2 regions of the Thermomonas sp. LB-4 genome follow, and region 2 is predicted to be linked to the other one. Evidence: riboswitches for the same ligand, from Rfam matches in the RefSeq annotation. Region 2 holds a riboswitch; the other holds the start of a gene.
What was found. Region 2 has a riboswitch for thiamine pyrophosphate ahead of SPK54_RS10030 (TonB-dependent siderophore receptor). Riboswitches for the same ligand answer to the same signal wherever they lie in the genome.
Positions count from the first base shown of each region.

Region 1 (14,929 bases), on a different contig from region 2:
GCTTCCTCACCCGCGAATATTTCGCCGGCCGGCAGATCCGCTACGTCACCCCGTTCCGGCTGTTCTTCTTCCTGGCCGTGCTGGCCTTCTTCGTGGCCCAGCTGACCCTGGACGGCCCCAATATCAACCTCGGCGATGGCGACGCCATTGCCAGGGCCACCACCGTGGCCGAGGTGGAACAGGTGCGCGACGCCAAGCTGGCGGAACTGGCGAAGGTGAAGCAGGGCATGACCGGCACCGCGGCGGCCACCGGCATCCCCGGCGTCGAGGTTGGCGAACAGGTGCTGCGCGAATCCGCCGCCGCGCGCATCGCCGAGCTGCAGAAGGCGCAGGCCGCGGGACTGCCGCCGCCGGTCGCGGATACCGACCGGGAGAACGCACTGGACGTACGCTTCAACGACAGTCGCTGGGACGAGAAGAAAAATCCGCTCGACACCTCGCTGCCCGGCTTCGCCGACCGCTGGCTCAATGCGCAGCTGGCGCGCGGCAGCAGCAACATCGCCCGCCTCAAGCAGGACCCGGCGGCATTCAAGGACGCGGCGCTCGGCGCGGTGCCCACCACCCTGTTCGTGCTGGTGCCGGTCTTCGCGCTGATGCTGAAGCTGGCCTATGTCTTCAAGCGCCGCCTGTACATGGAGCACCTGGTGGTGGCGCTGCACAGCCACGCCTTCCTCTGCCTGGACCTGCTGCTGGTGCTGCTGGTGCGCGCGTTGGCGCAGTGGCTGGCGCCGGGCGAGGGCGCGCTGGCCACGCTGTTCGCCTGGGCGGAAGGCCTGCTGCTGGCGTGGATGCCGGCCTACCTGCTGCTGATGCAGAAGCGCGTGTACGCGCAGGGCTGGCCGATGACCGTGTTGAAGTACTTCGTGCTGGGCACCTGCTACTCGGTGCTGCTGAGCTTCGCGGTGCTGGCCAGCATGGCGATCGGGCTGGTGGCGATGTGAGCGCGGTGACCTGCGAGGTCAATCTCGAGGTCGACGCCGGCATTGTGGCTCGCCACCGCTGATTGCCGGCACACACGGCGCAAATGCTGGCGCTGCCGGGCTTCATCGAAGCGCGGGCGGTGGGGCGGCGGATCCCGTGCCCGAAGCGGCGCCGGTGCAGCACTATTGCTGCAGGCGCGCACGCAGCCAGGCCGAGCGCTGCGGGGGCGGCTGCGCCAGCAGCTCGCGACGCAGCGCCGCGCGGGCGTCCGGCGGGGTGATCTGCGCCAGCCGTGCCAGGGTATCCAGCTCCTCGGCGGTCGCGGCGCGCAGCAGCCGCAGCAGGGCTTCGCGCTCGCCGGCTTCGACGTAGGCGAACAATGCGGCGATGCGCGGCCAGTCCTTGCCCAGCCGCGGCCCCAGGTGCCAACCGCGATGGGCGTCGAACGACAGCGCCGCGTAGCGTTCGCGCAGGGCCTGCTGCTCGGCCGCCGGCAGCGCGGCCAATCGCGCCGCCAGCCGGCGCAGCAGGGCCTGTTCGTCGGCCGGCAGAGCCTGCCATTCCGCCAGCGCGCCGCGCTGCTGCGCGCGTTGCAGCGGCGACAGGCGGTCCCAGGCGCGCATGCGCTCGGACAGGCGGGTGACCGCGGCCGGCTCGGCAGCTGCCGCCGAGGCGGTGTCCGCGAAGGACGCGGCCAACGGCGGCGCCGGCAGCGCGTCGGGCGCCTCCACCGCCAGCCAGGCCAGCAGCGGCAGCTGCAGGGCCAGCTGCACGGTGCCCGGCTCGGCCAGCAGGTCGCGATCGGGGTGCAGGGCCGGATCGGTGGGGTCGAAGCGTGCCTTGGGCGCAGCGGCGGGGGGCAGCGGCGCCACCTGCACATGATTGCGCCAGTGATCCAGCAGCTCGCGGCCGCGCGGGTGCAGGAAAAAGCTGCCCACCAGGGCGACGACGCACAGCGCCACCCCCAGCCACAGCCAGCGCAGGCGCCGCCGATGGCGCGCAGTGGCTGCAGGCTGTTCGGCCGGCGTCGCGGCAGCGGACGCCGCGCCGGCCGCAGGCGCGGCGTCGGGCAAGGCGTCCAGCGCCCGCTGCGCGGCCGCGCGCCAAGCGCGCCAGACGTCGAGGTCGGGCTGGCCCAGCGCGTCGCGCGGCAACGCATCGCGGATGCGCAGCTGGTAGGCCTCGACCTCGATCCCGAGCGCCGCAGCGGCATCGGCATCTTCCAGGGCGCCCACCAGATGCAGCAGCAGGGCTGCCCGCACCGGGGGCGGCAGCCGCGCGATCCCGGGCAGCGGGCCGGCGGCCGCGGTGCCCGCCGTCTGCCGCATGGTCGGCGCGCTCAGCAGCAGCCGCCAGTACTGCCGCGGCCATTGCGCGATCGGCCACTGGCCGGCCTCGCCGGCGAAGACCCGGCCGGCCGCCTCAAGCGCGCGCGTCGCCGCGACGGCATCGCCGCACTGCACCAGCGCCAGCAGGCGGGCGCGCCGATCCAGGCCACGCAGGAACGCGGCCACCGCCGCGGATGGAGGGGCAGGAGGACTGGCTCTGGTCATGTCGGGGCAATCGGCACCCATCCATCTTATAGCGGCCGCTTCCGGCGCCGGCCGCCTGCTGGCGACGCCGGACGGGCAGGCTTCAGCGAGCGCATGGTCGGCGCAGCCGCGCCAGTTGTGCACAGCGGCATGGGGCGGGCGGCAACGCCGGCAGCACCGGCCACCGGCGTTTTCCGGGCCGCGCAGGCTTGGCGCAACTGTTTGATTTTGAAAGGCATCGATGCAGCGATGAAAATTTGACCAGCATCACGCAGGGGGCGCTGCTGCTGGCTTGCGGTAGGTCTTCCCGGCGTCGCACACAGGCTTATCCACAGGTGGTGGGGATAACCGGGGTTTTCCGGGCAGAAACAGCCGCTTGCGCGGAATTCCGTGCGCTGGCCCACACAAATGCCCTTCCACGCCCCGGCGCGGAATGGCTTGACACCCTCTGCCACGGTGGCTCCGCCAGCACCGGCGCGGGCTGCGGGCGGAGCAGTTGTGCACAGCCGTGAAGAGACGGTCACAAAGCTGGGTTCCACGTTAACGGGAGCGCTGCCCGGTACCGTGTTCCACGGTCAAGTAATTGATTGATAAAGAAAATCCGAATGTGGCGATTTTTTGTCCAGCTGAACCAAAGGACGCTGGGACGGCGCTTGCGCAGCAGTGGACGGGCCCCATGCACAGACTTATCCACAGTCGATGTGGATAAGCCTCCTTTTCCTGCAATAACAGCCACTTGCATGGAAGAGGTGAGCGCGGGGTCAGGTGTGCGCCGCAAGCTGAACGATGGCCGCCGGGGCTAGACTTGACCGGATGACTGCTCCCGCGATCCTGCGCGTGGCCCTGCCGGTGCCGCTGCCGCGTCTGTTCGACTACCTGCCGCCGCCCGGCGTGGACGCCGCGCTGGTGGCGGTGGGCGCGCGGCTGCGGGTGCCGTTCGGCCAGCGCGAGGTCTGCGGGCTGGTGGTCGGCCATGGCCAGGCGGATCCGGGCGTCGAGCTGCGCGCCGCCCTGGACGCGCCGGATGCGGCGCCGCTGCTGCGGGGTGAGCTGCTGGCCTCGTTGCGCTGGCTGGCCGGCTATCTGCATGCGCCGCTGGGGGAGGTGCTGGCCGCCGCGTTGCCGGCGGCGCTGCGCCGCGGCGAGCCGCTGCCGGACATGGCCCGCTACGGCTGGGCGCTGAACGAAGCCGGCCGCACCGCGCTGCCGGCAATGCGCCCCGGCCGGCCCAGGGCGCTGGCGGAACTGCTGCAGATCCTGCGCGACGAGGATTGGCTGGACGTTGCCGCGCCCGGCTGGCGCACGCCGCTGCGCGCGCTGCGCGAGCGCGAACTGGTGGTGCGTCTGGAAACCACCGGAACGGGATCGGGTTCAGTTCCGCGTGGAAGTGAACCCGCCCCCGTTTCCTCCGCTGCCTTTGCGCCCAACGCCGAGCAGCAGATCGCGATCGACGCGATCCGCGGCGCCGCCGGCTTCGCCCCGTTCCTGCTCGACGGCGTCACCGGCAGCGGCAAGACCGAGGTCTACCTGCAGGCGATCGCCGACTGCCTGGCGCGCGGCAGGCAGGCACTGGTGCTGGTGCCGGAAATCGGCCTGACGCCGCAGGCGCTGGCGCGCTTCCGCACCCGCCTGGGCGTGCCGGTGCACGCGCTGCATTCTGGCCTGAACGACAGCGAGCGCGCCGCGACCTGGCTGGCCGCCGCCAGCGGACAGGCGCGGGTGATCGTGGGCACCCGTTCGGCGGTGTTCGTGCCGCTGCCGGAGGCCGGCCTGATCGTGGTCGACGAGGAGCACGACGGCAGCTACAAGCAGTTCGACGGCCTTCGCTACCACGCCCGCGACTTCGCCATCGTGCGCGCCCGCGCACTGGCCGTGCCGGTGGTGCTGGGCAGCGCCACGCCGTCGCTGGAGACGCTGCACAACGCGCAGTCCGGCCGCTACGCGCTGCTGCGCCTGCGCCAGCGGGCGGGCGACGCGCGGCCGCCGCAGGTGCGGGTGCTGGACGTGCGCAAGCGGCCGCTGCATGCCGGCCTGTCCGAGGAGGCGCTGGCGGCGATCCGCGCGGCGCTGGACGGCGGCGGGCAGGTGCTGGTGTTCCGCAACCGCCGCGGCTATGCGCCGGTGCTGCTCTGCCACGACTGCGGCTGGAGCGCGCACTGCCCGCGCTGCAGCACCCCCGAGCGGCCCACCGCGATGACCGTGCACGCCCACGGCAAGCGCCTGCAGTGCCACCACTGCGGCCACCGCCGGCCGTCGCCGCCGGCCTGTCCGGACTGCGCCAGCCTGGGGCTGCAGCCGCAGGGCAACGGCACCGAGCGGATCGAGGCCGAGCTGCAGGCTCGCTTCGACGACGTGCCGGTGATTCGCATCGACCGCGGCAGCACCGGCCAGCGCGATGGACTGCAGAAGCACTTCGATGCGCTGGGCAACCGCCCCGGCATCCTGATCGGCACCCAGATGCTGGCCAAGGGCCACGACCTCGGCAACCTCGTGCTGGTGGTGGTGGTGGGCATCGACGAGGGCCTGTTCTCGGCCGATTTCCGCAGCGGTGAGAAGCTTGCGCAGCTGCTGATCCAGGTGGCCGGCCGCGCCGGCCGGGCGGACCGTCCCGGCACGGTGCTGTTGCAGACCCACCACCCGGAGCATCCGCTGCTGCAGACGCTGGTGGGCGGCGGCTATCACGCCTTTGCCGACGGCGAGCTGGCGCTGCGCGAAGCGGCCGGTTTTCCGCCGTTCGCGCACCTTGCGCTGCTGCGCGCCGAGGCCAAGCAGGCGGAACTGCCGCTGCAGTTCCTGCAGCTGGCGAAGACGCTGCTGGAGGGCAGCGGCATCGACCTGCATGGCCCGTTGCCGGCGCCGATGCCGCGCCGCGCCGGCTACGTGCGTTCGCAGCTGCTGCTGGCCGCGCCGGCACGCGCCGCCCTGCACGTTGCGCTGGAAGGGGCGGTGCCCGCGCTGTACGCGGCGCCGGAGGCGCGGCGGGTGCGCTGGTCGCTGGACGTGGACCCGCTGGACCTGTACTGACCCTTCGCGGTCGCGGTCCTACAATGCGGCGTCCCCATGCAGCACCGGATCGTCCGTGAAATCCCAGCTCGACCAGCTCCGCACGCATTCCGCCGTGGTCGCCGATACCGGCGACATCGAGGCCATCGCCCGCTTCATGCCGATGGATGCCACCACCAATCCCTCGCTGCTGCTGAAGGCCGCGGCGCTGCCCGCGTATGCCCCGCACCTGGCCGCCAGCGCGGCGGCGGCCAGCGGAGATGATCCGGTGGGCGACGCCTGCGACCGGCTGGCGGTGGCGATCGGCAGCGAGATCGTCAAGCTGATCCCCGGCCGCGTGTCCACCGAGGTCGACGCGCGGCTGAGCTTCGATACCGAGGCCACCGTGGCCAGGGCGCACCGGCTGGTGCGGCTGTACGCGGATGCCGGCATCGGCAGCGACCGCCTGCTGATCAAGATCGCCGCCACCTGGGAAGGCATTCGCGCCGCCGAACGGCTGGAGCGCGAAGGCATCCACTGCAACCTGACCTTGCTGTTCTCGTTCGCGCAGGCGGTGGCCTGCGCCGAGGCCGGCGTGTACCTGGTCTCGCCCTTCGTCGGCCGCATCCTCGACTGGCACCTGGCCAACGGCATGGCGCCGCCAGCCGCGCCGCAGGACGACCCCGGCGTGCGGTCGGTCACGCGCATCTGGCAGTACTACAAGCAGCACGGCTACGACACCGTGGTGATGGGCGCCAGCTTCCGCAACACCGGGCAGGTACTGGCCCTGGCCGGCTGCGACCGGCTGACCATCTCTCCCGACCTGCTGGCCGAACTGGAGCGCTCGAACGCGCCGGTGGCGCGTGCGCTGGACGAGGAAGGCGGACGTGTAGCGCCCCCGGCGGCGCTGGACGAGGCCGGCTTCCGCGCCCGCCACGACGAGGACACCATGGCCCGCGAGAAGCTGGAGGAAGGCATCCGCAAGTTCGCCGCCGACCAGCAGCAGCTGGAAGCGCTGCTCGCGGCGCAGCTGGGCTGACGCCGCGGCGATGGCGACCCGGCCGCGCGTGGTGATCGTCGGCGGCGGCTTCGCCGGCCTGTGGGCGGCGCGCGCGCTGGCATCGGCGCCGGTGGAGATCGTGCTGGTCGATCGCGGCAACCACCACCTGTTCCAGCCGCTGCTCTACCAGGTCGCCACCGCCGGCCTGTCCGCGCCCGACATCGCCGCGCCGCTGCGGCACATCCTGCGCAGGCAGAAGAACGTCGAAGTGCGGATGGCCACGGTGACCGGCATCGATCCCGGTGCCAGGCGCGTGGCCCTCGACGACGGTGGCGCGCTCGCTTTCGACTTCCTGCTGGTGGCCAGCGGCGCGACCCATGCGTATTTCGGCAACGAGCATTGGGCGCGGCACGCGCCGGGGCTGAAGACCCTGGACGATGCGCTGGACCTGCGGCGCAAGCTGCTGCTGGCGTTCGAGCGCGCCGAAGCGGCGACCGATCCCGCCGAACGCCAGGCGTGGCTGAGCTTCGCCATCGTGGGCGGTGGGCCCACCGGCGTGGAACTGGCCGGCACGCTGGCGGAGATCGCCCGCCACACGCTGAAGAACGAGTTCCGCAACATCGACCCGTCGACGGCGCGCGTGCGCCTGGTCGAGGCCGGGCCGCGCGTGCTGGCGGCGTTTCCGGAAGCGCTGTCGGAGAAGGCGAGGCGGCAGCTGGAGCGGCTCGGCGTGGAAGTGTCGCTGGGCACGCCCGTCAAGGACATCACCGCGGACGGCTACGCGCTGGGCGATGCCTTCGTCCCGGCGAAGACGGTGGTCTGGGCGGCGGGCGTGGCGGCGTCACCGCTGGGCGCGATGCCGGGCGTGCCGCTGGACCGCGCCGGCCGCGTGCAGGTGCGGCCCGATCTCGGCGTGCCGGGGCATCCGGACATCTTCGTCGCCGGCGATCTCGCCGCGCTGGCACGCGCCGATGGCAGGCCGGTGCCCGGCGTGGCGCCGGCGGCCAAGCAGATGGGTCGCTATGTCGCGCAGGTCATCCGCGCGCGGCTGGCCGGCCGCGTGCTGCCGCCGCCTTTCGCCTACAAGGACTACGGCAACCTGGCCACCATCGGCCGCATGGCGGCGGTGGTCGATCTCGGCACGCTGCGCTTCTCCGGCCTGCTGGCCTGGTGGTTCTGGCTGGTGATGCACGTGTTCTTCCTGATCGGCTTCCGCAACCGGCTCGTCGTGCTGCTCAACTGGTGGTGGGCCTACTGGAGCTACCAGCGCGGGGCGCGGATCATCCTGGGCGAAGGCCGCGATCGGCCGGCGGCGGAGTAACCCCAATCCCATGTCCACCCTGTTGCTCGTGTTCGACCTGATCGGCACCTTCGTGTTCGCCCTCAGCGGCGGCACCCTGGCGGTACGCCAGCGGCTGGACCTGTTCGGCGTGCTGGTGCTGTCCTGCGCCGCGGCGGTGTCGGGCGGGGTCATCCGCGACGTGCTGATCGACGCGCATCCGCCGGCCGCGCTGGCCGACTGGCGCTACCTGGTCACCGCGATACTGGCCGGGCTGGTCACGTTCCGCTGGTCCGCCGCGATCGAGCGCCTGCGCAACCCGGTGCAGCTGTTCGATGCCGCCGGGCTGGCGCTGTTCGCGGTGCTGGGCACCGGCAAGGCGCTGGCGTTCGGGCTGTCGCCGTTCGCGGCGATGCTGCTGGGGATGGTGACGGGCATCGGCGGCGGCATCGCCCGCGACGTGCTGGTGGCGCGCACGCCCGTCGTGCTGCAGGCCGAGCTGTACGCGGTGGCCGCGCTGGCCGGCGGCGGCGTGGTCGCGCTGGCCTCGGCCCTGCACCTGCCGCAGCATCCGGCGATGGTCGCCGGCGCGCTGGCCTGCTTCGGCCTGCGCTGGATGGCGCTGCGCCACGGCTGGCGGTTGCCGGTGGCGCGGCCGCGGGACTGAGGAAAGAAATTGGTGTGCAGTACATATTCATTCGCATCGGATGAGACCAGCACGATGCAAGCTCTGGCTCCATTGAATAAAGACGTCTTGACGTCTATTCTCTCTTTAAGAATGAAAATGGCAGCCCACTCATGAAGCAAATGCCCGGTGCAGTACGCGACTCCATCATTCGCGCGCTTTCGGCAAGACCCAAGGGAGCATCCGTCAAGGACATCGTCGAAGCTGTGAACGATACGATCGGGCCAACACCCGCCTCTTCGATCCGCTCTTACTTGAATCTTAATGCCGGACGTTACTTCGTTCGTAGCGAGCGCGGCGTCTATCGCCTGCATGACGATCTGTTCGATGCTTCACAATTCGATCCGTTCGAACAGAACAAGGCATCTACAAGCACCAGCCCTGAACTCTTCCGTTATGGCTCATCGCTACTCGTTCGATCCGATTGCTTCGAATGGTTGCGTGCCCGCGATGCCTGTTCATTGCATGCAGTGGTGACAGACCCGCCTTATGGTCTGATCGAATACAGCGATACTGAACAAGCCAAGCTGCGTGGTGGGAAAGGCGGTGTGTGGCGGATACCGCCTTCGTTCGACGGTGCTAAACGCACGCCGCTGCCAAGATTCACCGTACTTTCGCCGCAGGATGTCATCGCGCTGGAGGAGTTCTTCCTGCAATGGGGAAAATTGCTTCTGCGTGCGTTGGTGCCCGGCGCGAATGTGGTCGTGGCGTCCAACCCGCTGCTTTCCCATGTCGTCTCCACCGCGCTTGCGAAGGCGGGATTGGAGCGCAGGGGCGAGATCATCCGCCTGGTCATGACCATGCGAGGGGGAGATCGCCCGAAGGGCGCGCATGAGGAGTTTCCCGATGTCAGTGTGATGCCTCGCTCCATGTGGGAGCCGTGGTTGACTTTCCGCAAGCCGTTGGAGGGCCGGGTTCAGGACAATCTCCGGAAATGGGGAACGGGTGGGTTTCGCCGGCCATCCGATGACAAACCTTTCGGAGATGTCATTGCTTCAGCCCCAACGCGGGGACGTGAACGATCCATTGCGCCTCATCCCAGTCTGAAACCACAGGAGTTCCTGCGAACGCTCGTGCGTGCATCCCTTCCGCTTGGGCGAGGAATAGTTTGCGATCCGTTCGCGGGTTCGGGGTCAACCTTGGCTGCGACGGAAGCGGTGGGCTATGCGAGCATTGGTGTTGAGCGTGACCCGGAATACTTCCGTCTTGCGCAAACGGCTCTTCCGAAGCTGGCTAAGCTTCAGGTCTGAAGCCTGTAGATCCAGTTGGATCGCAACTTCGCAACGCCTTCTTTGTGGAGCGTTGCTGTTCTGGTTCCGAGTTCACCGCGTGCATTCTTTCTGAAGTCTTCTTGCACGACTTTACCGAGATAGACCTCGGTGAATGCCATCGGCTTCCGCGCATTGGCCGGCTCGGTTTTGTCGTCGATGACATAGACGAAAACACACATCCACTGGTCGCGCGCGCCATGAGTATCGACCGCGCCGCCGGATTTCCGAGTCGTTTTGATTTCGACGCCCTCCGTGCCGGACTTCACGGCATTGTCGGCGTACACGCCTTTCACGAGCAGATCAGGGTGACCGTTGAAGTATTTGTTCTCGGTCAGCGTTCTGGAGTGGCGCGCCACGCTAGCAGTGAGCATGTCGGACAGCAGACCGGACATGATGGCGGGCCGCAACATGTCGTCCATCCGTTGCAAGCCCTTGTCGATTAGGGCGGCATTCACGTCGTGGAAGAAATCATAAATATCTTGCATCGCAAGCTCAAAGTCCTTCAGTCTCAGCTGGAAGGGCAGGTCGGCTTGCTCGTTGAATGCAGAAAAATCGACGCGATTGCGTTGGGTCATGGTTAGCGGGGTTGTTCGGTGGTTTTGCGAGTCTAAACAACAAAACGGCCCGGATCGCTCCGGGCCGTTCGGTGTTGCGTCGATGGCGAAGCGCGCTTACGCCGCGAACAGCGCCTTCATCTTCTTCAGCGCGTTCGCCTCGATCTGGCGGATGCGCTCGGCGGAGACGCCGTATTCGTCGGCCAGTTCCTGCAGCGTGACCTTGCTGTCGGCGTCCAGCCAGCGGCGCTTGATGATGTCGCGCGAGCGGGCGTCGAGGCGGGCCATGCCTTCGCGCAGCACGTCCAGCTGGTCTGCTTCGCTGTCGGCGGATTCGTAGGCGGCGGCGGGGTCGCCGTCATGGGCGACCAGATAGCTCACCGGCGCCGGCGGGGCGTGGTCGTCGTCGGCATCGTCCGGCGCGTCGAAGCCGATGTCGCGGCCGGACAGGCGCGATTCCATCTCCAGCACTTCGCGCTCGGAGACGTTCAGGTCCTTGGCCACCGCGCGCACTTCCTCGGCGTTGAGCCAGCCCAGTCGGGTCTTGCTCTTGCGCAGATTGAAGAACAGCTTGCGCTGCGCCTTGGTGGTGGCCACCTTCACGATGCGCCAGTTCTTGATGATGAACTCGTGCATCTCGGCGCGGATCCAGTGCACCGCGAAGCTGACCAGGCGCACGCCGACGGTCGGGTCGAAGCGCTTGACCGCCTTCATCAGGCCGATGTTGCCTTCCTGGATCAGGTCGCCCAGCTGCAGGCCGTAGCCGCTGTAGCCGCGGGCCACGTGCACCACGAAGCGCAGGTGCGACAGGATCAGTTCCTGCGCGGCGGCGATGTCGTTGTCTTCGCGCAGGCGATGGGCCAGGCGCTGCTCGTCCTCGACCGACAGCACCGGGATCTGGTGCACGCCGCTGATGTAGGCCTCCAGCGAGCCGATGGCGCTGGGGATCGGCAGGTTGTTGGCGACAAGCGCGGTAGACGTCATGGTTTCCCTCATGGCCTCGATTCTAGCAGTCGCATTCTCTGACTGCTGACCGCGCGGTAAGTTCTGAGCGTTGCATCAATGGAACGATTGCGCGTTCAACTTCCGTTTGGTTTGACCGGCTGCGACCGCCCACGCCCGCGGTGTTGCCGACGGGCATCCGCATCTACCACCTCGCCCCGGCCATCGCTTGACAGCATCGGCGTGCCCGCGGATGCTGCGGCCATTCCGAGGGGAGCCCCGTACGGGGCTGAGAAAGCGTCGAGCTGACCCTTGCACCTGATCCGGGTCATGCCGGCGTAGGAACGGAAGAACACGCGCAGTGCCACCGGCACTGCCTGCCGTTGCATCGTCAATCCCGGATCTCCCGCCGCTTCACGAGGAGGAGATCCACATGCAAGCACCCCCCGCCCGTCCGGGCGCCGTCACCACCGGCCCGATCCGCGGTTCGCGCAAGGTCTATCTGTCGCCCCCCGGCCACCCCGGCCTGCGCGTGCCGCTGCGCGAGATCGCACTGGACGACCCGCAGACGCCGCGCCTGCACCTGTACGACACCTCCGGCCCGTATACCGAGGACGGCGCCGCCATCGACCTTGCCGCCGGGCTGTCGCCGCTGCGCGAGAGCTGGCTGGCGGCGCGCGGCTTCGAAACCATCGAAGGACGCACGCTGCGCCCTGAAGACAACGGCTTCGCCAGCGGCGAGCGGCTGGTCGCGGCCTGCCCGGCGGCGCGCACGCTGCGCCGCGGCAACGAGGGCCAGCCGGTGACCCAGCTGGAGTTCGCCCGCGCCGGCATCGTCACCGAGGAAATGGTCTACGCCGCCCATCGCGAAAACCTTGGCCGCATCGCCGCCAGCGACGAGGAAAAGCAGCGGCTGGCGGCAGGCGAGTCGTTCGGTGCGGCGCTGCCGGCGCTGGTGACGCCGGAATTCGTGCGCGAGGAAATCGCCAAAGGCCGGGCCATCCTGCCGGCCAACATCAACCATCCGGAACTCGAGCCGATGGTGATCGGGCGCAACTTCCTGGTGAAGGTGAACGCCAACATCGGCAATTCGGCGCTGTCGTCCGGGGTGGCCGAGGAAGTGGAAAAGCTGGTGTGGGCGATCCGCTGGGGCGCCGATACGGTGATGGACCTGTCCACTGGCCGCAACATCCACAACCTGCGCGGCTGGATCCTGCGCAACGCGCCGGTGCCGATCGGCACGGTGCCGCTGTACCAGGCGCTGGAAAAAGTGGGCGGCGACCCGGCCAGGCTGGACTGGGAGGTGTTCAAGGACACCCTGGTCGAGCAGGCCGAGCAGGGCGTGGACTACTTCACCATCCATGCCGGCGTGCGGCTGGCGCACGTGCCGCTGACCTCGAAGCGCGTCACCGGCATCGTTTCCCGCGGCGGTTCGATCATGGCGCGCTGGTGCCTGCGCTACCACCGCGAGAACTTCCTGTACGAACGCTTCGACGAGATCTGCGACATCCTGCGCCGCTACGACGTGTCCTTCTCGCTGGGCGACGGGCTGCGCCCCGGCAGCATTGCCGATGCCAACGACGCCGCCCAGTTCGCCGAACTCGACACCCTGGGCGAGCTCACCCGCGTGGCGTGGGACAAGGGCTGCCAGGTGATGGTGGAAGGCCCCGGCCACGTGCCGATGCACAGGATCCGCGACAACATGACGCGCCAGCTGGAAGCGTGCAGCGACGCGCCGTTCTACACCCTGGGCCCGCTGACCACCGACGCCGCGCCCGGCCATGACCACCTGACCTCGGCGATCGGCGCGGCGATGATCGGCTGGTTCGGCACCGCCATGCTCTGCTACGTCACCCCCAAGGAGCACCTGGGCCTGCCCGACCGCGACGACGTCAAGACCGGCGTGATCAGCTACAAGATCGCCGCCCACGCCGCCGACCTGGCCAAGGGCCATCCGGCCGCGCAGGCGCATGACGATGCGCTGTCGCGGGCGCGCTTTTCGTTCCGCTGGGAAGACCAGTTCAACCTCTCGCTGGACCCCGACACCGCGCGCGCCTACCACGACGCCACCCTGCCCAAGGACGCGCACAAGAGCGCGCACTTCTGCTCGATGTGCGGGCCGAAGTTCTGCTCGATGCAGCTCAGCCACGAGCTGCGCGGCGAGGCCGATGCCGGGATGCAGGCGAAGGCGGCGGAGTTCATCGCCGGCGGGGGCGAGCTGTACGTGGACGCCGCGCCGTGAGCGCGCGCGTGCGGGTGCTCGGCGCCGGCGTGGCCGGCCTGGCGGCGGCATTGGAACTGGCGCAGGCGGGTGCCGAAGTGGAAGTGCTGGAATTGGGCGCGCAGCCCGGCGGCGAGGCTGCCAGCCGCTTTGCCGGCGGCATGCTGGCGCCGTGGTGCGAATGCGTCAGCGCTGAACCGCTGGTGGCCGAACTGGGCCGGCAGGCGCTGGACTGGTGGCCGCGGCAGTACCCCGGCACCGTCCGCAACGGCACGCTGGTATTGGCCGCTGCGCGCGATGCCGGCGAGCTGGAAGCCTTTGCCCAGCGCAGCGACAACTACCGCCGGCTGGACGCCGATGGCGTGGCCACGCTGGAGCCGGAACTGGCCGGGCGCTTCCGCCAGGGCCTGTTCTTCGCCGACGAAGCGCACCTGGATCCGCGCGCGGCGCTGGCGGCATTGGCGGTGCGGGTGCAGGAACTGGGCGTGGAAGTCCGTTGCGGTGTCGATGCGCGCGCGCAGCCGGACGATGGCCGCACGCTGCTGGACTGCCGCGGCTACGCCGCCCGCGACCGCCTGCCGGAGCTGCGCGGCGTGCGCGGCGAAATGCTGCTGCTGCACAGCGACGGGGTGCGCTTCTCGCGCCCGATCCGGCTGCTGCACCCGCGCGGCATGCACTATCTGGTGCCGCGCGGCGACGGTCGCTGCATGCTGGGCGGCAGCATGCTGGAAAGCGACGATGCCGGCGCGCCCAGCGCGCGCGCGGTGATGGAACTGCTGAACGCCGCCTACGCGCTGCATCCGGCGCTGGCCGAGGCGCGCATCCTCGAGCTGGGCCACGGCCTGCGTCCGGCCTTCCCGGACAACCTGCCGCGGCTGCAGCGGCGCGACGGCCGCTGGCATCTGAACGGGCTGTTCCGCCACGGCTACCTGCTGGCCCCGGCGCTGGCGCGGCAGGCCGCCGCGCGCCTGCTGGAGGCGGCGTGATGCAGCTGCAGGTCAATGGCGAAACGCGCGCCGTCGAAGCCGCCACGCTGGCGCAGGCGCTGCTGGAACTGGGCTATCGCGGGGCGCATGTCGCCACCGCCCTCAACGGCGTGTTCGTGCCCGCCGGCCAGCGCGGGGCGCAGGCGCTGCGGGACGGCGACGCGCTGGAAGTCCTCGCCCCGATGCAGGGAGGTTGAGATGCGGGTGTACGACATCGAAGTGGGCTCGCGGCTGTGGCTGGGCAGCGCCCGCTATCCCTCGCCGGCGGTCCTGTCCGCAGCGGTGCGCGGCGCCGGCTGCGACGTGGTGACGGTGTCGCTGCGCCGCGAGAACGCGCAGGCCGGCGCCGGCCAGGCGTTCTGGGCGCTGATCCGTGGCCTCGGCGTGCGGGTGCTGCCCAATACCGCCGGCTGCCATTCGGTGAAGGAGGCCGTCACCACCGCGCGGATGGCGCGCGAGCTGTTCGGCACGCGCTGGATCAAGCTGGAGGTGCTGGGCGCAGGCGAGCTGCTGCAGCCGGACGTGTTCGGGCTGGTGGAAGCGGCGCGGATCCTCT
Region 1 is NZ_JAXOFT010000029.1:3,665-18,593, reverse strand. It holds gene SPK54_RS12495 (DUF3667 domain-containing protein) at 1-941, shown strand, start outside; gene SPK54_RS12490 (DUF3106 domain-containing protein) at 1,104-2,474, opposite strand; gene SPK54_RS12485 (hypothetical protein) at 2,568-2,714, shown strand; gene SPK54_RS12480 (primosomal protein N') at 3,267-5,477, shown strand; gene tal (transaldolase) at 5,533-6,474, shown strand; gene SPK54_RS12470 (NAD(P)/FAD-dependent oxidoreductase) at 6,485-7,756, shown strand; gene SPK54_RS12465 (trimeric intracellular cation channel family protein) at 7,767-8,381, shown strand; gene SPK54_RS12460 (DNA methyltransferase) at 8,513-9,649, shown strand; gene SPK54_RS12455 (hypothetical protein) at 9,640-10,245, opposite strand; gene rpoH (RNA polymerase sigma factor RpoH) at 10,342-11,220, opposite strand; TPP riboswitch at 11,427-11,528, shown strand; gene thiC (phosphomethylpyrimidine synthase ThiC) at 11,600-13,408, shown strand; gene SPK54_RS12440 (FAD-dependent oxidoreductase) at 13,405-14,373, shown strand; gene thiS (sulfur carrier protein ThiS) at 14,373-14,570, shown strand; gene SPK54_RS12430 (thiazole synthase) at 14,572-14,929, shown strand, end outside.
Region 1: another riboswitch for thiamine pyrophosphate. It lies ahead of thiC (phosphomethylpyrimidine synthase ThiC); the one in region 2 lies ahead of SPK54_RS10030 (TonB-dependent siderophore receptor).

Region 2 (14,929 bases):
ATTCCCACGGGCAGCACTGGCAGGCGGCGCTGCTGGACGGGTCCTACGGCAACGTCATGCTGGTCTTCAGCCCGATGCAGTCGGGCATGATCCGGCGGCGTCCGCTGCAGGTATCGACCATGGCCGAAGCCATGGCCATGCTGGCTGCGATGGACGATGACGGCCTGCGGGCGATGCTGCTGGAGGCCGATCCCTGGGAGCCGGGCGTGGACGGCTTCTGAGAACTCAGCCCGACGTCGCCTGCGCGGCGGCTCCCGCGCGTGTTTGCTGTCGCGCCGCCCGCCGCCAATCGCGCAAGCCCTTGGCGGCAAGCCCCACGAAGCCGATATAGAGCACGGCGGTGACGAACAGCTGCTTGTTCACGAACATGCCGATGTAGACCACGTCCACCGCGATCCACATCCACCACGCCGCGACGTGGCGTCGGTTCTGCCAGAACTGCCCGACCAGGCTGAACGCGGTGAGCATGGCGTCCAGCCAGGGCAGGGAGGCGTTGGTGTAGGTGTGCATGGTGTAGCCCAGCGCCAGCCCGCCGGCCAACCCCGCCAGCAGGTGGATGCCGGCCGAGCGCCCGGCAAGGGGCGCCACCAGAACGTGGCCAGTGGCGTCGAGGTTTCGCAGCCAGCGCAGCCAGCCCGCCACCAGCATCACCACCCAGAAGCACTGCAGCAGCACCTCCGAATACAGCCGCGCGCCGGCGTACACCCAGATGTAGACCGAAACCGACAGCAACCCGACCGGGAAGCACCAGGGGCTGCGCCGCGTGGTCAGCCACACGGCGCTGGCGCTGAGCACCGCCGCGGCGGTTTCGTGGAAGGTGATCACAGGCCCACGCGAACCGTCAGCCGCGCCAGCCGCGGCGCGCCCGGGAACAGGTAGTTGTCGCCCAGCGAGCTGCCCGTGTCGCGCCAGTAGCGGCGGTTGAACAGGTTGTCGATGCCCAGCTGCACCACGAACGCGCGCTCGCGCAGCTGCCCGCGGTAGCGCAGTCCGGCGTCGAACACGTCGTAGGCGGGCACTTCCACCGCGCCGTCCGGGGTGGCCGGGTTGGCCGCGGCGTGACGCCAGCCGGCCAGCAGCGCGAGCTGCGGCATCGCCGGGAGCGCGTAGTCGAGGTGCAGGCTGGCGCGCATCCGCGGCACGTTGACCACCTGCTGGCCGTCGAATGCGGCGTTGCCGGTGTCCTGCGCGTGCGCGCGCAGCAGCGCCACGCTGGCATTGACGCCCAGTGCCTCGGTCAGGCGGCCGTTGGCCGACAGCTCCAGCCCGTCGTGCACCTCCTCGCCGCGCTCGACGAAGGTGAAGCCGGCGGCCGATGCGTCCGGTTGCGCGTACTGATAGGGCTGGCGGATGCGGAACAGGCTGGCGTCCACGTCCAGCCGGTCGTTCCAGCGGTACTTCACGCCGGTTTCCAGCTGGCGGGTGATCCGCGGCGCCAGCATCGCGCCGTCGTTGCTGGTCCAGTAGGGGGCTTCCTTGCCCAGCGACAGTCCCTTGCTGAAACTGGCGTAGACGCGCGTCGCCGCGTCCGGCTGCCACAGCAGCGCGGCCTGCGGCAGTGTTTCGGACAGCCGGGTCTCGCGCTCGATCGCGCCGGCCTTGTTGCGGGCGCGTTCGTGCAGGCGCACCAGCTGCGCGCCCAGCAGCAGCTGCCAGCGGTCGCCCAGATCAAGGCGGTCCATCGCGAAGCCGCTGCGCTGCCAGCTGTCGAGGCGGCGCACCTTGGGGCCGATCTGTTCCGGCGAAGGCGCGAAGGCGGGCGGATCGCCATCGGCGATGTTCCAGCTGCCCACGTATTCGTTGACGTTGCGATGGCGGTCGATGCTGCGGTGGAAGGCGCTTGCGCCGAAGGTGAGCGCATGCGCCACGCCGCCGGTCTGGAAGCGGCCCTCCAGGCTGGCGCGGGCGTTGTCGCCCACGCGGGTGTCGTCCGGGTTGCGGTAGTCGTAGATGTCGTAGCTGCCGTCCGGCGCGAAGTACCAGGGCGGGCTGCCGCTCCAGCAGGCATCCACGTACCAGCAGCCGTAGGCGAAGGCCACGTTGTCGTCGATCACGCTGCGGCTGCGGCCGGCGGCCACGCGCAGCGTCCAGTCCTCGCCCAGGGCGTGGCGCAGGCGCGCGCTGGTGTTGCTGGCGCGGATCGACACCGGCTGCTGCCACGGCTGGTAGCCCAGCATCAGGCTGGGATCCGGGTCCTGCGGCAGCGCCACGCCGCCCAGCAGCTGGTAGCCCGAGACCGAGCGCTGCGCGCTGGTCTGGTAATTGCCGTCCAGCTCCAGCGTGGTGCCCGCCGCGATCTTCCAGTCCGCGGCCAGCGCGTAGAAATTGCGCCGGCCGTCGGCGTGGCGGACGTGCGACTGCATGTCCTCCCACGCCACGTTGGCGCGCAGGCCAAAGCCGGGGGTGAGCCAGCCGCCCACGTCCACGGCCACGTAGCGTGAGCCGCGCGAGTCGGTGCCCAGCGCCAGGTCGCGCACCTCGGCGGGGCGCTTGCTGACGAAGTTCACCACGCCGCCGGGTTCCATCACGCCCGCGGTCACACCCGCCAGGCCCTTCAGCACTTCGACCTGCTGCTTGTCTTCCAGCGCGATCGCCTGCTCGCCGGTCATGGCCAGGTTGTTGGCGCGGTAGCCGGTGCCGGCGTCCAGCGCGAAGCCGCGGATGGCGATGTTCTGGTAGTAACCGACCGGCGCGTAGTTGTCGCCCAGCGAGGCGTCTTCCCGCGCCAGTTCGCTCAGGGTGCGCACCTGGCGGTCGTCGAGCTGCTGGCGCCCGACCACACGGACCGCGGCAGGCGTGTCGCGCGGCGTGGCGGTGCCCCAACCATCGATGCCGGCGTCGCGCGGCTTGTCGTCTCCATCGGTGGTGGCGCGAACCGGCGCGAGGCGGGTGATCTTCGACTGGCCGTCGGCCTCGTCGGCCGGCGCGGCGGTGGCCAACAACGGCAGCAGGGCGAGCAGCAGGGGGGCGGTGCGCAGGGATTTCATCGTCGTCGTCTCAGGGGGGAGAGCGAAGCGACGGCGAACAGCCGTCCGCGCGGGACATGGCTGTTCCAATCAAGCTCCCTACGCCGGTGCAAACCGGATCAGGTTCCAAGGGACTCTCTCAGCCCGGCAACGCCGGGCACCCCCGCTTCAGTCGCCAATTGGACCATGAAAGGCGGCGGGGGGCCAGACGCTGCTCAGGCCGGTGGGCGGATCGCCGCCAGCAAAGCCAGTCCTGGCGGCGTTTCGAACCAGGCCGCATGGGCCAGCAGGAAGCCTTCCCAGGCTTGGTCCGCCTGCGTACGCGCGCCGAACTCGCCCTGGTAATAGTCGATTTCCGACAGCGCGAAATCGATCTGGACCAGCGGCAGCAGGTCGGCCAGCAGGACCCGCTCCGCGTCCGCCAGCGGCAGCACTTCGGCATAGCCACCGACCAGCGCGCGTGCCGTGTCTGGGTGGGCCGCGTCCATCCCGCGCTCCAGTTGCAGCCAGGCCACGGCGTTGCGTTCGATGGCGGTGGCCAGGTCGTAGAGGGCAAAGGTCGGGGCGCACAGGCCGAAATCGAGCACCGCGGCCACCTCGGCGTCCGCGTCCGAGCCGGCCCAGCAGAGGTTGGAAGCATGCCAGTCGCCGTGCGTCCACAGCCGCGGCAGCCCGGCGAGGCGCGGCTGCAGGCTGCGGTGGCGCGCCGCCAGCGGGGCGAGTTCCTCGCGCCAGCCGTCGCGGCCGGCAAGGTAGGCCGCAAGGCCGGGGCGCCAGGCGGTCTGGGCTTCAATGGCTGCATGCAGGTCGGGCGCGCGCAGGGCGTCGTCGCGGGCGACCAGCAGGGTGGCGCTGCGCTGCCTCGCGTCGAAGTCCGCCGCCGCGCGGTGCAGGCGCGCCAGCATGCGGCCGGCGTGGCGGGCATGGCCGAGCTCGCGCAGCGGCGTCCACGAGGGGGTGTCGCGGTAGAGATCCAGGCCGGCGGCCGGTGCATGGACTTCGTACACCCACTCGCCGGCGGGGATCGCGGTCATGCCGGCCGCGTCGGCCAGCACCCGCGGAACCGGGATGGCGCGGCTGCGCAGGTGCTGGAGCAGGGCGTGTTCCTCGCCCAGCGCCGCCAGCGTGCGCACGCGCTGGTGCTGGCGCTTGACGAAGACCTCGCCCGCCGGGGTGCGGACCCGTGCCACCGCTGAGAACGGGCGCGGGCTGCGCCAGAGGATCTGCGCCGGGCCGTGCAGTTCAGGGAAGCGCGCCAGCACTGCGGCCACGTCCGCATCCTCCAGGCGGGGGCGATAGAGGGCGATCTGGTCGCTGTCCCAGCCGTGCAGGGAATGGTTGCTGGCGGTCATGGCGGCCCTCGCTCCGGCGCGGGCGGCGGCCGGCGGATGTCCACAAAGCAGAACGCCCAGCCGGACGAGGACTGGGCGTTGCAATGGTGGCTCGGGACGGAATCGAACCGCCGACACGGGGATTTTCAATCCCCTGCTCTACCAACTGAGCTACCGAGCCATGCTGTGTTGCGAGCCGCGCATGATACGGATCGCCGGCCGGTTGGGCAAGCCATTTCCCGCGCGGCAGCCGCAGGCCCGGCTGGAGCCGCTAAGCAGGCGTTCCGCATCGGTGGGGGAGGATGGCGCTATCCACCGGTCAGGAGAACGCCATGAAAGCGATGGTTGCCGCGGCACTTGCACTGGGGCTGGCGGGTTGCGCCACCGGCCGGCTCAGCGATACCGAACGGCTGGCGCTGTACCAGCAGCATGCCGGCGCCCCAGTGAACCAGATCCGCTATGTCGACCCGATGGGCTGGGATCGCATCGACGACCAGCACGTGGTGCTGCAGATGCGGCCCAACGAAAGCTGGCTGCTGCGCCTGTCCGGGCCCTGCCTGCAATGGAGCAGCGGCTCGCCGTTCCTCGGCCTGTCGTCCTTCAGCGGGATGACCCTTTCCACGTTCGACAAGGTGGTCGCTCCCGGCAGCAACCAGCTCAGCTGCCTGATCCAGGAAATCCGCCCGCTCGACGTGAAGGCCCTGCGGGCGGCCGAGAAGGCGCTGCGCGAGAAAGCCGAGGCTCAGGCTTCCGGCACGTAACCCGGGGGCCTGGCGGCACCGCCCTCGAACAGGTACTTCACCATCTGCGCTTCCAGGAAAGCGCGGTGTTCGGGGTTCATCGGCGAGATCCGGTTCTCGTTGATCAGCATGGTCTGGTGCGCCAGCCAGCGCTGCCAGGCCGGCTTGCCGACCTCGTTGAAGACCCGCTTGCCGGCTTCGCCCGGCCACGGCGGGAAGTCCAGTCCGTCGGTGTCGATGTCGTCCACCACGCAGTGCACCTTGCGGGTCATTCCGTTTGCTCCTGAAGCAGTTTCCGCACCGGCGCGGGCAGGCCGATCGCGGCGAGTTCCGCGCGGTTTGCCCAGCGCAGGTCGGCATTATCGCCGATGGCCGCGCGCGGGCCGTTGACGGCGATCAGCCGCGGGTGGATGCGCAGGCGGAAGTGGGTGAAGCCGTGGTCGAGCGCGGGCAGGGCGCGCGCGCCGGCGAAGTCGCCGTCGAGGTGGCGCTGGAACCACGCCTGCGCCTCATCGACGCCTTCATGCTGCGGCAGCGACCACAGCGAGGCCCAGATGCCGGTCGGCGGGCGCCGCCACAGCAGCACGCGGCCTTCGGGATCTTGTGCGATCAGCATCTGCGTCTCGCGCTGCGGCAGCGGCTTGCCCGGCTTGGCGGCGGGCAGTTCGGCGATGCGTCCCTCGCGGCGGGCAGTGCAGGCGTCCTGCAGCGGGCAGATCGCGCAGGCGGGGTTGGCGCGGGTGCACAGGGTGGCGCCGAAATCCATCTGCGCCTGGGTCCAGTCGGCCAGGCGCGCACCCGGCAACAGCGATCCAGCGATCGACCACAGCTTCTTTTCGACCGCTGGCGTGCCCGGCCAGCCATCGATGCCGAACAGCCGGCACAGCACGCGCTTGACGTTGCCGTCGAGGATCGGCGCGGCATCGCCCCATGCCTGCGTCAGGATCGCGCCGGCGGTGCTGCGGCCGATGCCGGGCAGGGCGACGAGCGCGTCGAGGTCGCGCGGCAGGTCGCCGCCGTGGCGCTCCATGCACAGCTTCGCCGCCGCGTGCAGGTTCCGCGCGCGGGCGTAATAGCCCAGCCCCGACCATAGCGCCAACACCTCGTCCTGCGGCGCGCGCGCCAGCGCCGGCAGGTCGGGCAGGGCGCTTACAAAGCGGTTGAAGTAGCCGGTCACCACCGACACCTGCGTCTGCTGCAGCATGATCTCGCTGAGCCAGACCCGGTACGGCGTGCGCGGATGCTGCCAAGGCAGGTCCATGCGGCCGTGGCGGTCGAACCATGCCAGCAGGCGCGCGGCGATTTCGCCATCGACGCGGCCGTGCGCTGGCTGCGTGGGCGAAGGGTCTGCCGCCGGGTGCTGGCCGGATCGATCTCGGGCGGCCGATGCGCGCGCGCTCATTGTTCGCCCAGCTCCAACTCCACGCCTTCCAGCGTCGCGCCCGCGATTTCGACCTTGGGCGCGGACAGGGTGCCGACCAGCGGCGGCAGCGGCGAGCCGTGGTTGCCTGCATCCAGCCATGCCAGCACCTCGGGCAGGCGGAAGCGCGCATCCAGCGCGGTGGCATCGCGCCGCAGCGACAGCGAAGCGGCGTCGGAAAATGCCATCGCACCGTTGTAGTCCAGCGCGAACGGTAGCGGCGAGGTGGATGCCGAGAGCGGCGCCGGCAGCGCGGGCCATTGTTGCGGCCATCCTGCCAGTGCGCCGTCGAGGTGCAGGCGCAGGCGCCGGCCCGCCGACACGCTGCCGCGCGCCCGCGCGTCCGGTACCTGTCCATCGCCGTCCAGCACCACCGTCACCGGCACGAAGCGCCACGTCGCGTTGTTGAAAGCCATCGGGCCATGCAGCCCCAGCCGGAACGGCGCGTTGGTGGAGCCCGAGCGGTAGCGCCCGGCGATGCCGACTTTGGCCGGCTTGATCAGCGCCGAGTCCTTGCCCAGCCGCAGCGGCCCGGCCAGATACACCTGCGCAGGCACCCGCCAGCCGGCACCGGCCAGGGTCAGCGTGCCCACGCCAGCCACGCCGGTGGGCAAGCCGGACAGCAGGCGCTGCGGATGGGTCACCGTGATGGCGAGGTCAGCGGGGATCGACAGCGGCGCATCGCTGTAGCGGCCGCGCACCTGCGCGCGCAGGGGGCGCTGCGGGTGCAATGCGGGCAGGTCGATGTCGAGGCCGTCGATGCGCCAGTCGTCGTTGTCGATGCGGCCTTCGCGCACGCGCAGGCCGTCGGTCAACGCGGGGATGCGGGTTTCGCCGCCGGGCGGGCGCGTGGCCAGCCAGCGCTGCAGGGCGGGGACATCCAGCACCGGCGCGTCCAGCTCGATGCGCTGCACGGTCAGGTCGGCGCCGCGGGTGCGCAGCGTGCGCCAGGGCAGCGAGACGAACGCGCGCCGCGCCTTCAGCAGTGCGGCGCTGTCGCCGGGCCGCCTGGCTTCCACTTCGCGCAGCACCAGCTGGGGGGTGCCGCGCAGGCGGTAGTCGACCCCCTGTGCGCGCAGCTGCAGGCCCAGCGCATTGCCGGCCAGCGACAACAGCGTCGCGCCCGCGCGCCCGGGCTGCAGCAGCCAGCCGGCCAGCAGCAGGAAGCCGAGCAGCAGGGCGATGAGGACCGCCGCGATGCGCAGCAGCCGCCGCAGCAAGGTCCTGCGTGGGATCGCGCCCGGAGCGCGCTTCATCGGGTCAGCGGTGGCGTCCATTGCGCCCCATCATGTGGCATCGGCCGTTGACGCTGCGCGGGCGTGCGCAGCGGCGCACGCGGCCGGGTCAGGCCCGCCCCAGTTCGGCCGGGAGCAGCGCATCGACGAAGGCCTCGGCGTCGAACACGCGCAGGTCTTCCGGGCGCTCGCCGATGCCGGCGTAACGGATCGGGATGCCGAACTCGCGGGCCAGCGCGAACACCACGCCGCCCTTGGCGGTGCCATCCAGCTTGGTGACCACCAGGCCGGTGACCGGGATCTTCTCGTTGAACTTGCGCACCTGGTTGATTGCGTTCTGGCCGGTGGTGCCGTCGATCACCATCAGCACTTCGTGCGGCGCCTCGGGGTCCAGCTTGCGCAGCACGCGCGCCACCTTGGCCAGCTCGTCCATCAGGCCGCCCTGGGTGTGCAGGCGGCCGGCGGTGTCGGCGATCAGCACGTCCACGCCGCGCGACTTCGCCGCCTGCAGCGCATCGAACGCCACCGAGGCGGCATCCGCGTTCTGGCCCTGCGCCACCACGGCCACCCCGTTGCGCTCGCCCCAGGCCTGCAGCTGCGCGACCGCGGCGGCGCGGAAGGTGTCGCCGGCGGCCAGCATCAGGCTGCGGCCCTCGTCCTTGTAGCGGCGCGCCAGCTTGCCGATGGTGGTGGTCTTGCCGACGCCGTTGACGCCGATGGTCAGCAGCACGAAGGGCTTCTTCGTCGCGTCGATCTGCAGCGGCTGCGCCACCGGCAGCAGCAGCGCGACCAGGTCGGCGCGCAGCCCCCGCAGCAGCGCGTTGGCATCGGCGAACTCGCGCGCCTTCATGCGCTTGCGCAGAGATTCCACCAGCGCGGTGCTGGCGGTCACGCCGACGTCGGCGGTGAGCAGGGCGGTTTCGATCTCGTCCAGCAGCTCGTCGTCGAGCTTGGGGTTGCGCGAGAACAGGCCGCTGAAGCTGCGCGCGAAGGCGCTGCCGCGCAGGCGCTCGCGCCAGCCGGGCTTGCCGGCGGCTGCGGGTTCGGCATGCGCAGGTCCGGCAGCCGCCACTTCGACGACCTCGGGTTCCGGCAGCGGCGCAGGCGCCGACAGCTCGGCAACCAGCGGCGCTTCGGCCGCGGCGGCATTCGGAACAGGGGGCTGGGCCGCTTCCGGCGTGGGAGTTTGCGCGTCGGGTTTCTTGCGGCGGAACCAGCTGACCATGAGGCCGTGGGAATGTCGGAGAATGGCGGCCATGTTAGCACCCGCCCCCCATTCGCCCCGATGAACGCGCGCCCTGGCAAGCAGCCTGCGGGCGGCGTCGGCAGCGTCCGCATCATCGCCGGGCAGTGGCGCGGCACGCGCCTGCCGGTGCCCGACCGGCCCGGCCTGCGGCCGACCTCCGACCGCGTCCGCGAAACCCTGTTCAACTGGCTGCAGCCGGTGCTGCCGGGCGCGCGGGTGCTGGACCTGTTTGCCGGCAGCGGTGCGCTGGGGCTGGAAGCGGCGTCGCGCGGCGCGGCGCATGTGCAGCTGGTGGAGGCCGACGGCGCGCTGGCGCAATCACTGGCCGATGCCGCGGCGCGGCTGGATGCGCAGGGCAGGGTGGCGGTGCGGCGTGGCGATGCGCTGGCCTTCCTGGGCGAGGACGCCGCCGAGCCGTGGGACATCGCCTTCGTCGATCCGCCGTTCGCGGCCGGGCTGTGGCCGGCGGTGCTGGCGCTGCTGCCGGCCCGGCTGGCGGCGGACGCGTGGATGTACGTGGAAAGTCCGGCCGGGCACGCGCCGCAACTGCCCGCGGACTGGGCACTGCATCGCGAAAGCGCGACCCGCGACGTGCGCTATGCCCTGTACCGGCGGGTTACACTTCCGGGCATCCTGAACGCGGCGAACCCTTGACGACATGAGCGCGGCGGCCCGCATCGCGGTCTATCCCGGCACCTTCGACCCGATCACCAACGGCCACCTGGACCTGGTGAACCGGGCGGCGCCGCTGTTCGAGAGGCTCGTCGTCGGCGTGGCTGCAAGCCCCACCAAGGGGCCGGCACTACCGCTGGACCTGCGGGTGTCGCTGGCGCGCGAAGCGCTTGGCCACCACCCCAACGTGGAGGTGCGCGGCTTCGGTTCGCTGCTGGCGCACTTCGTCAGCGAATGCGGCGCCGGCGTGCTGTTGCGCGGCCTGCGCGCGGTGTCGGATTTCGAGTACGAGTTCCAGATGGCCAGCATGAACCGCCACCTGATCCCGGAGGTCGAGACGCTGTTCCTGACCCCGGCCGAGCAATTCGGTTTCATTTCGTCGTCGCTGGTGCGGGAGATCTCGCGGCTTGGCGGCGACGTGTCCGGCTTCGTGCCCGCCGCGGTCGCGGCGGCGCTCGAGGCGCAATGGCGGGGCGGGTCGACATGATCCGCACGCCACACTCCGACGTTGTATCCATCGCCACTGCCATGCACCGGGGAAAGCCCATGAAGATGTTGTCTCGCCTGCTCGTCGTAGCCTGCCTTGCGCTGCCGTTCACCGCCTGCAAGAAGGAAGAGGCCCCCACAACCGAGGCCGTTGCCGCCGTTCCGCTGCCGACCAGCAGCGAGCAGAAGGACTGGGTGCCCTACCTGCAGTACAAGCTGACCCCGCACATGGCCGGCATCAACAACAGCCCGTTCGTGTACTTCCTGCCCAAGGCCGATACCGAGGACTTCGGCGGCAAGTACGAGCGCCAGCTGGAGAAGCTGGAAACGGACCTGGGCCGCGGCATCACCGAGGGCAACATGCTGGTGTTCGCCTCGCCGGCGCCGGAGAAGGAAGTCGAGATGATCGAGACCGCGTTCAAGCAGGTCGCGCCGGGCACCATGAAGGGCGTCAAGGTGGTCTTCATCGGCACCCCGATCCTGGGCGAGCGCGTCAAGGCGGCGGTCGAGCCGGCCGGCGTCAACTACATCTTCGAAGAAGCGAAGTAAGCCCGGCGCCCCGCGCCCGCACGGCGGGCGCGGTTCGGCCAGGTGCCCCGGGCCTTGCCCGGCACGATGGAACCCCATGTCGCTCAAGATCAACGAGCTTTGCGTCAACTGCGACGTCTGCGAGCCGGTCTGCCCGAACAAGGCGATCTCGATGGGGCCGGAGATCTACGTGATCGACCCCGCGCTCTGCACCGAGTGCGTGGGCCATTTCGACGAGCCGCAGTGCGTGGCGGTCTGCCCGGTGGAATGCATCGACCCCGATCCGGAGCATCCGGAATCGCAGGAGCAGCTGCTGGCCAAGCTGGCCGGGCTGCGTGCCCAAGGAGTAACGGAATGATGAAGCGTGTCGCGTCGCTGCTGTTCGCCCTGCTGCTGCCGCTGGCGTCCACCGCCGCTCCCGCCGGTCCGGCCGCGCACCCGCCCGGCGCGGCGATCGCGTCCGCGCATACGCTGGCCACCGATGCCGGCATCGAGGTGATCGGCAAGGGGGGCAACGCCTTCGACGCGGCGGTGGCGGTGTCGGCGGCGCTGTCCGTGGTCGAGCCGATCAGCTCCGGCCTTGGCGGCGGCGGGCTGTGGCTGCTGCACGATGCGAAGAGCGGGCGCGACGTGTTCGTGGACGCGCGGGAGACCTCGCCCGCCTCGGCCACGCCTGACCGCTTCCTCGACAAGGACGGCAATCTGGACCGCGACCGCGCGCAGAACGGGCCGTGGGCGGCGGGCATCCCCGGCCTGCCGGCGATGCTGGTGCACGTGGCGGAAAAATACGGCCGCCTGCCGCTGTCGCAGTCGCTGGCGCCGGCCATCCGCATCGCCCGCGACGGCTTCCCCGTGTATGGGCGGATGGCGCGCGGCTACGCGGCCAAGCGCAAGGTGATGGACCGCTACCCCGGCACCCGCGCGGTGTTTTCGCCGAACGGCAGGCCGATCGCCGAGGGCGACCTGCTGCGCCAGCCTGACCTGGCCGCCACCCTGCAGCGGCTTGCGGCCCAGGGCTTCGACGGCTTCTACCGCGGCACCACCGCGAAGAAGCTGGTGGCCGGCGTCAACGCGCAGGGCGGGCAGTGGCGGCTGGATGAACTGGCCGGGTATTCGGTGAAGGAGCGCGAGCCGATCCGCTTCCGCTACCACGACTGGGACATCACCACCGCGCCGCCGGTGTCTTCGGGCGGCATCGCGCTGGCGCAGATGCTGCAGATCCTCGAGCCGTACGACGTCAAGGCGATGCCGGAGGCCGAGCGCGTGCACCTGGTGGTGGAGTCGATGCGTCGCGCCTTCCGCGACCGCACCTTCTACCTGGGCGATCCTGATTTCGTGCGGGTGCCACAGCGGCTGCTGACCAGCGCCGACTATGCCGCCGGGCTGCGCGCCACCATCAATCCGTCCAAGGCCACCCCCAGCAACCTGCTGTCGGGCCAGCCCACGCCGCTGGAAGACGAGGAGACCACCCACTTCTCGATCATCGATGCCGAAGGCAACCGGGTGGCCGCCACCCAGACGGTGAACCTGCTGTTCGGTTCCGGGCTGGTGCCGCCCGGCACCGGCGTGCTGCTCAACAATGAAATGGACGACTTCGCCCTCAAGCCGGGGACGCCCAACGCCTTCGGGGTCATGGGCTATGAAGCCAACGCCCCCAAGCCCGGCAAGCGCATGCTCAGCTCGATGACCCCGGCCTTCATGGAATCGAAGGACCGGGTGGTGGTGCTGGGCACGCCCGGCGGCAGCCGCATCATCACCATGGTGCTGCTGGGCATCCTCGGCTTTGATGCCGGGCTGGACGCGCAGCAGGTGGCGGCGCTGCCGCGCTACCACCACCAGTGGCTGCCGGACGTGATCGATGCCGAGAGCGGCGCGATTTCCGCCGAGGTGGCGGCGGCGCTGCGGGCGATGGGCCACACCGTCGAACTGCCGCCGGCGGAAGCCGAGGGCGGCCGCGGTTCCAGCCACGTCTGGGGCAACCTGCAGACGGTGGAGTGGGTGCGCGCGGGCAACCTCCTGCGCGGCGGCAGCGACCCGCGCTATCCGGAAGGCAAGGCGGCGATCCTGGCGCAGCCCTGATCGCCCCCTCAGGCGCTGCCCCCCGGAGGGCGGGCGGCGTACACTGCAGCGATGAAACTCTGGTCGATCCTGGGCAATTCGCAGAAGCTCGACGGCGGCGCGATGTTCGGCAACGCGCCGCGCGCGCTGTGGGAGCGCTGGATGGCGGTGGATGCGCACAATCGCATCGACCTTGCCTGCCGCGCGCTGCTTGCCAGCCCGCTTGCCGGCAAGACGGTGCTGTTCGAAACCGGCATCGGCGCGTTTTTCGCGCCGGCGCTGCGTGAACGCTACGGTGTCGTCGAAGATCGCCACATGCTGCTGGAGTCGCTGGGCCGGGCCGGCTTCAGCCACGAGGACGTCGACGTGGTGGTGCTTTCGCACCTGCACTTCGACCACGCCGGCGGCCTGCTGGCGCCGTGGGCGGAGGGCCGCGCGCCGGAGCTGCTGTTCCCCAACGCCACCTTCGTGGTCGGCGCGCGGCACTGGCAGCGCGCGCTGCACCCGCATCCGCGCGACCGCGCCAGCTTCATTCCCGAGCTGCCCGCGCTGCTGGAGGCTAGCGGACGGTTGGAGCTGGTCGAGGGCGATTGCTCGCAGGCGCTGGGCAATACCGTGCGCTTCCACCACAGCGACGGCCATACGCCGGGGCTGATGTTGGCGGAGATCGTCGGCCCGGAAACGGTGGAGGGCCAGCCGCATGGCGGGGTGGTGTTCTGCGCCGACCTGATTCCCGGCCGGCCGTGGGTGCACGTGCCGATCACCATGGGCTACGACCGCAACGCCGAGCTGCTGATCGACGAGAAGCGCGCGTTCCTGGAGGACAAGCTCGTGCGCAACGTGCGCCTGTTCTTCACCCATGACCCGGGCTGCGCGCTGGCGCAGGTGGTACGCGACGAAAAGGGGCGCTTCGGTACCGCCCACGAATACCCCGAGCTGCACGCCCGCAGCCTGTCCGCCTGAGCATCGCGATGCCGAAGATCACCCTGCTGTTCGCCGCCCTGCACGTGCTGCTGATGCTGGCCCTGCTGGTGCCCATTTCCCGCCACCGCCACGCCCACAAGATCGGCCTTGGCGACGGTGGCGACAAGGTGCTGGCGCGCAGGATCCGCGTGCACGGCAATTTCGTCGAGCACGCGCCGTTCGCGCTGCTGGTGCTGGCGCTGCTGGAACTGTGCGGGCTGCCTGCCGCGCTGACCTGGGGCTTCGGCGGTGCGCTGCTGCTGGGGCGGGTGCTGCACGCGCAGGGGCTGTCGCGCGGCGGCGGCTATTCGTTCGGCCGCTTCTGGGGCACCGCGCTGACCTGGCTGGTGTTCCTGCTGATGGCGCTGGCCGGGCTCTGGCTGGCGCTGCGCTGAGCCCTGCTCAATCCACCGGGGTGCCGAACAGCCGGTCGCCTGCATCGCCCAGGCCCGGGCGGATGTAGGCGTTCTCGTCCAGCCGCTCGTCGATGGCGGCGACGTACACCTCGATGTCGGGATGCGCGGCTTCCAGCGCCGCCAGCCCTTCTGGTGCGGCCACCAGGAAGATGCACTTGATCCGCGGGCAGCCCGCCTGCTTGAGCAGGGTGATCGCCGCCGCGGCGCTGCCGCCGGTGGCCAGCATCGGGTCGATCAGCAGCGCGGTACGCGCGTCCATGCGATCGGCCAGGCGCTGGTAATAGCCTTCCGGTTGATGGGTCGTCTCGTTGCGGCGCAATCCGATGACGCTGACCGGCGCCGCCGGCAGCAACTCCTGTACGCCGGGCAGGAAACCGAGGCCGGCGCGCAGGATCGGCACCAGGGTCAGTTTCTCGCTGCGGACGTGCTCCACGTGCAGCGGGCCGGCCCAGGTCTGCACCGTCACCGGTTCGGTTGGCAGGTCGCGGGTGGCCTCATAGGCCAGCAGGCTGGCCACTTCGCCGGCCAGCTGGCGGAACAGCACCGGGTCGGTGGCGATGTCGCGCAGCTTGCCGAGCTTGTGGCGGACCAGGGGATGATCGACGACGTGGGTTTTCATGCCGCCAGCCTAACGGGATGGTCGGCGCAAAAACAGACGGGGCGGCCGAGAGGCCGCCCCGTTGCGTCGTGCCGCTGGCCTGCGCGGCTCAGGCGGCCGCGGCGCGGGTCACCCGCGGGCCTTCCAGCAGCGCGCGCTTGACCACGGCGACCACCAGTTCCAGTTCCTCCCTGGTGACCGCGAACTGCGGGGTGAAGCGCAGCGAGTTCTCGCCGCCGTGGATCACGCCGATGCCGTGCTCGCGCATCC
Region 2 is NZ_JAXOFT010000015.1:165-15,093, forward strand. It holds gene SPK54_RS10020 (hypothetical protein) at 1-221, shown strand, start outside; gene pnuC (nicotinamide riboside transporter PnuC) at 226-825, opposite strand; gene SPK54_RS10030 (TonB-dependent siderophore receptor) at 822-2,987, opposite strand; TPP riboswitch at 3,046-3,141, opposite strand; gene SPK54_RS10035 (phosphotransferase) at 3,182-4,318, opposite strand; tRNA gene SPK54_RS10040 (tRNA-Phe) at 4,403-4,478, opposite strand; gene SPK54_RS10045 (DUF6491 family protein) at 4,630-5,058, shown strand; gene SPK54_RS10050 (oxidative damage protection protein) at 5,040-5,309, opposite strand; gene mutY (A/G-specific adenine glycosylase) at 5,306-6,439, opposite strand; gene SPK54_RS10060 (hypothetical protein) at 6,436-7,734, opposite strand; gene ftsY (signal recognition particle-docking protein FtsY) at 7,802-8,917, opposite strand; gene rsmD (16S rRNA (guanine(966)-N(2))-methyltransferase RsmD) at 8,978-9,592, shown strand; gene coaD (pantetheine-phosphate adenylyltransferase) at 9,597-10,097, shown strand; gene SPK54_RS10080 (hypothetical protein) at 10,157-10,645, shown strand; gene SPK54_RS10085 (YfhL family 4Fe-4S dicluster ferredoxin) at 10,722-10,982, shown strand; gene ggt (gamma-glutamyltransferase) at 10,979-12,703, shown strand; gene SPK54_RS10095 (MBL fold metallo-hydrolase) at 12,755-13,645, shown strand; gene SPK54_RS10100 (MAPEG family protein) at 13,654-14,040, shown strand; gene upp (uracil phosphoribosyltransferase) at 14,048-14,680, opposite strand; gene SPK54_RS10110 (aminotransferase class III-fold pyridoxal phosphate-dependent enzyme) at 14,769-14,929, opposite strand, start outside.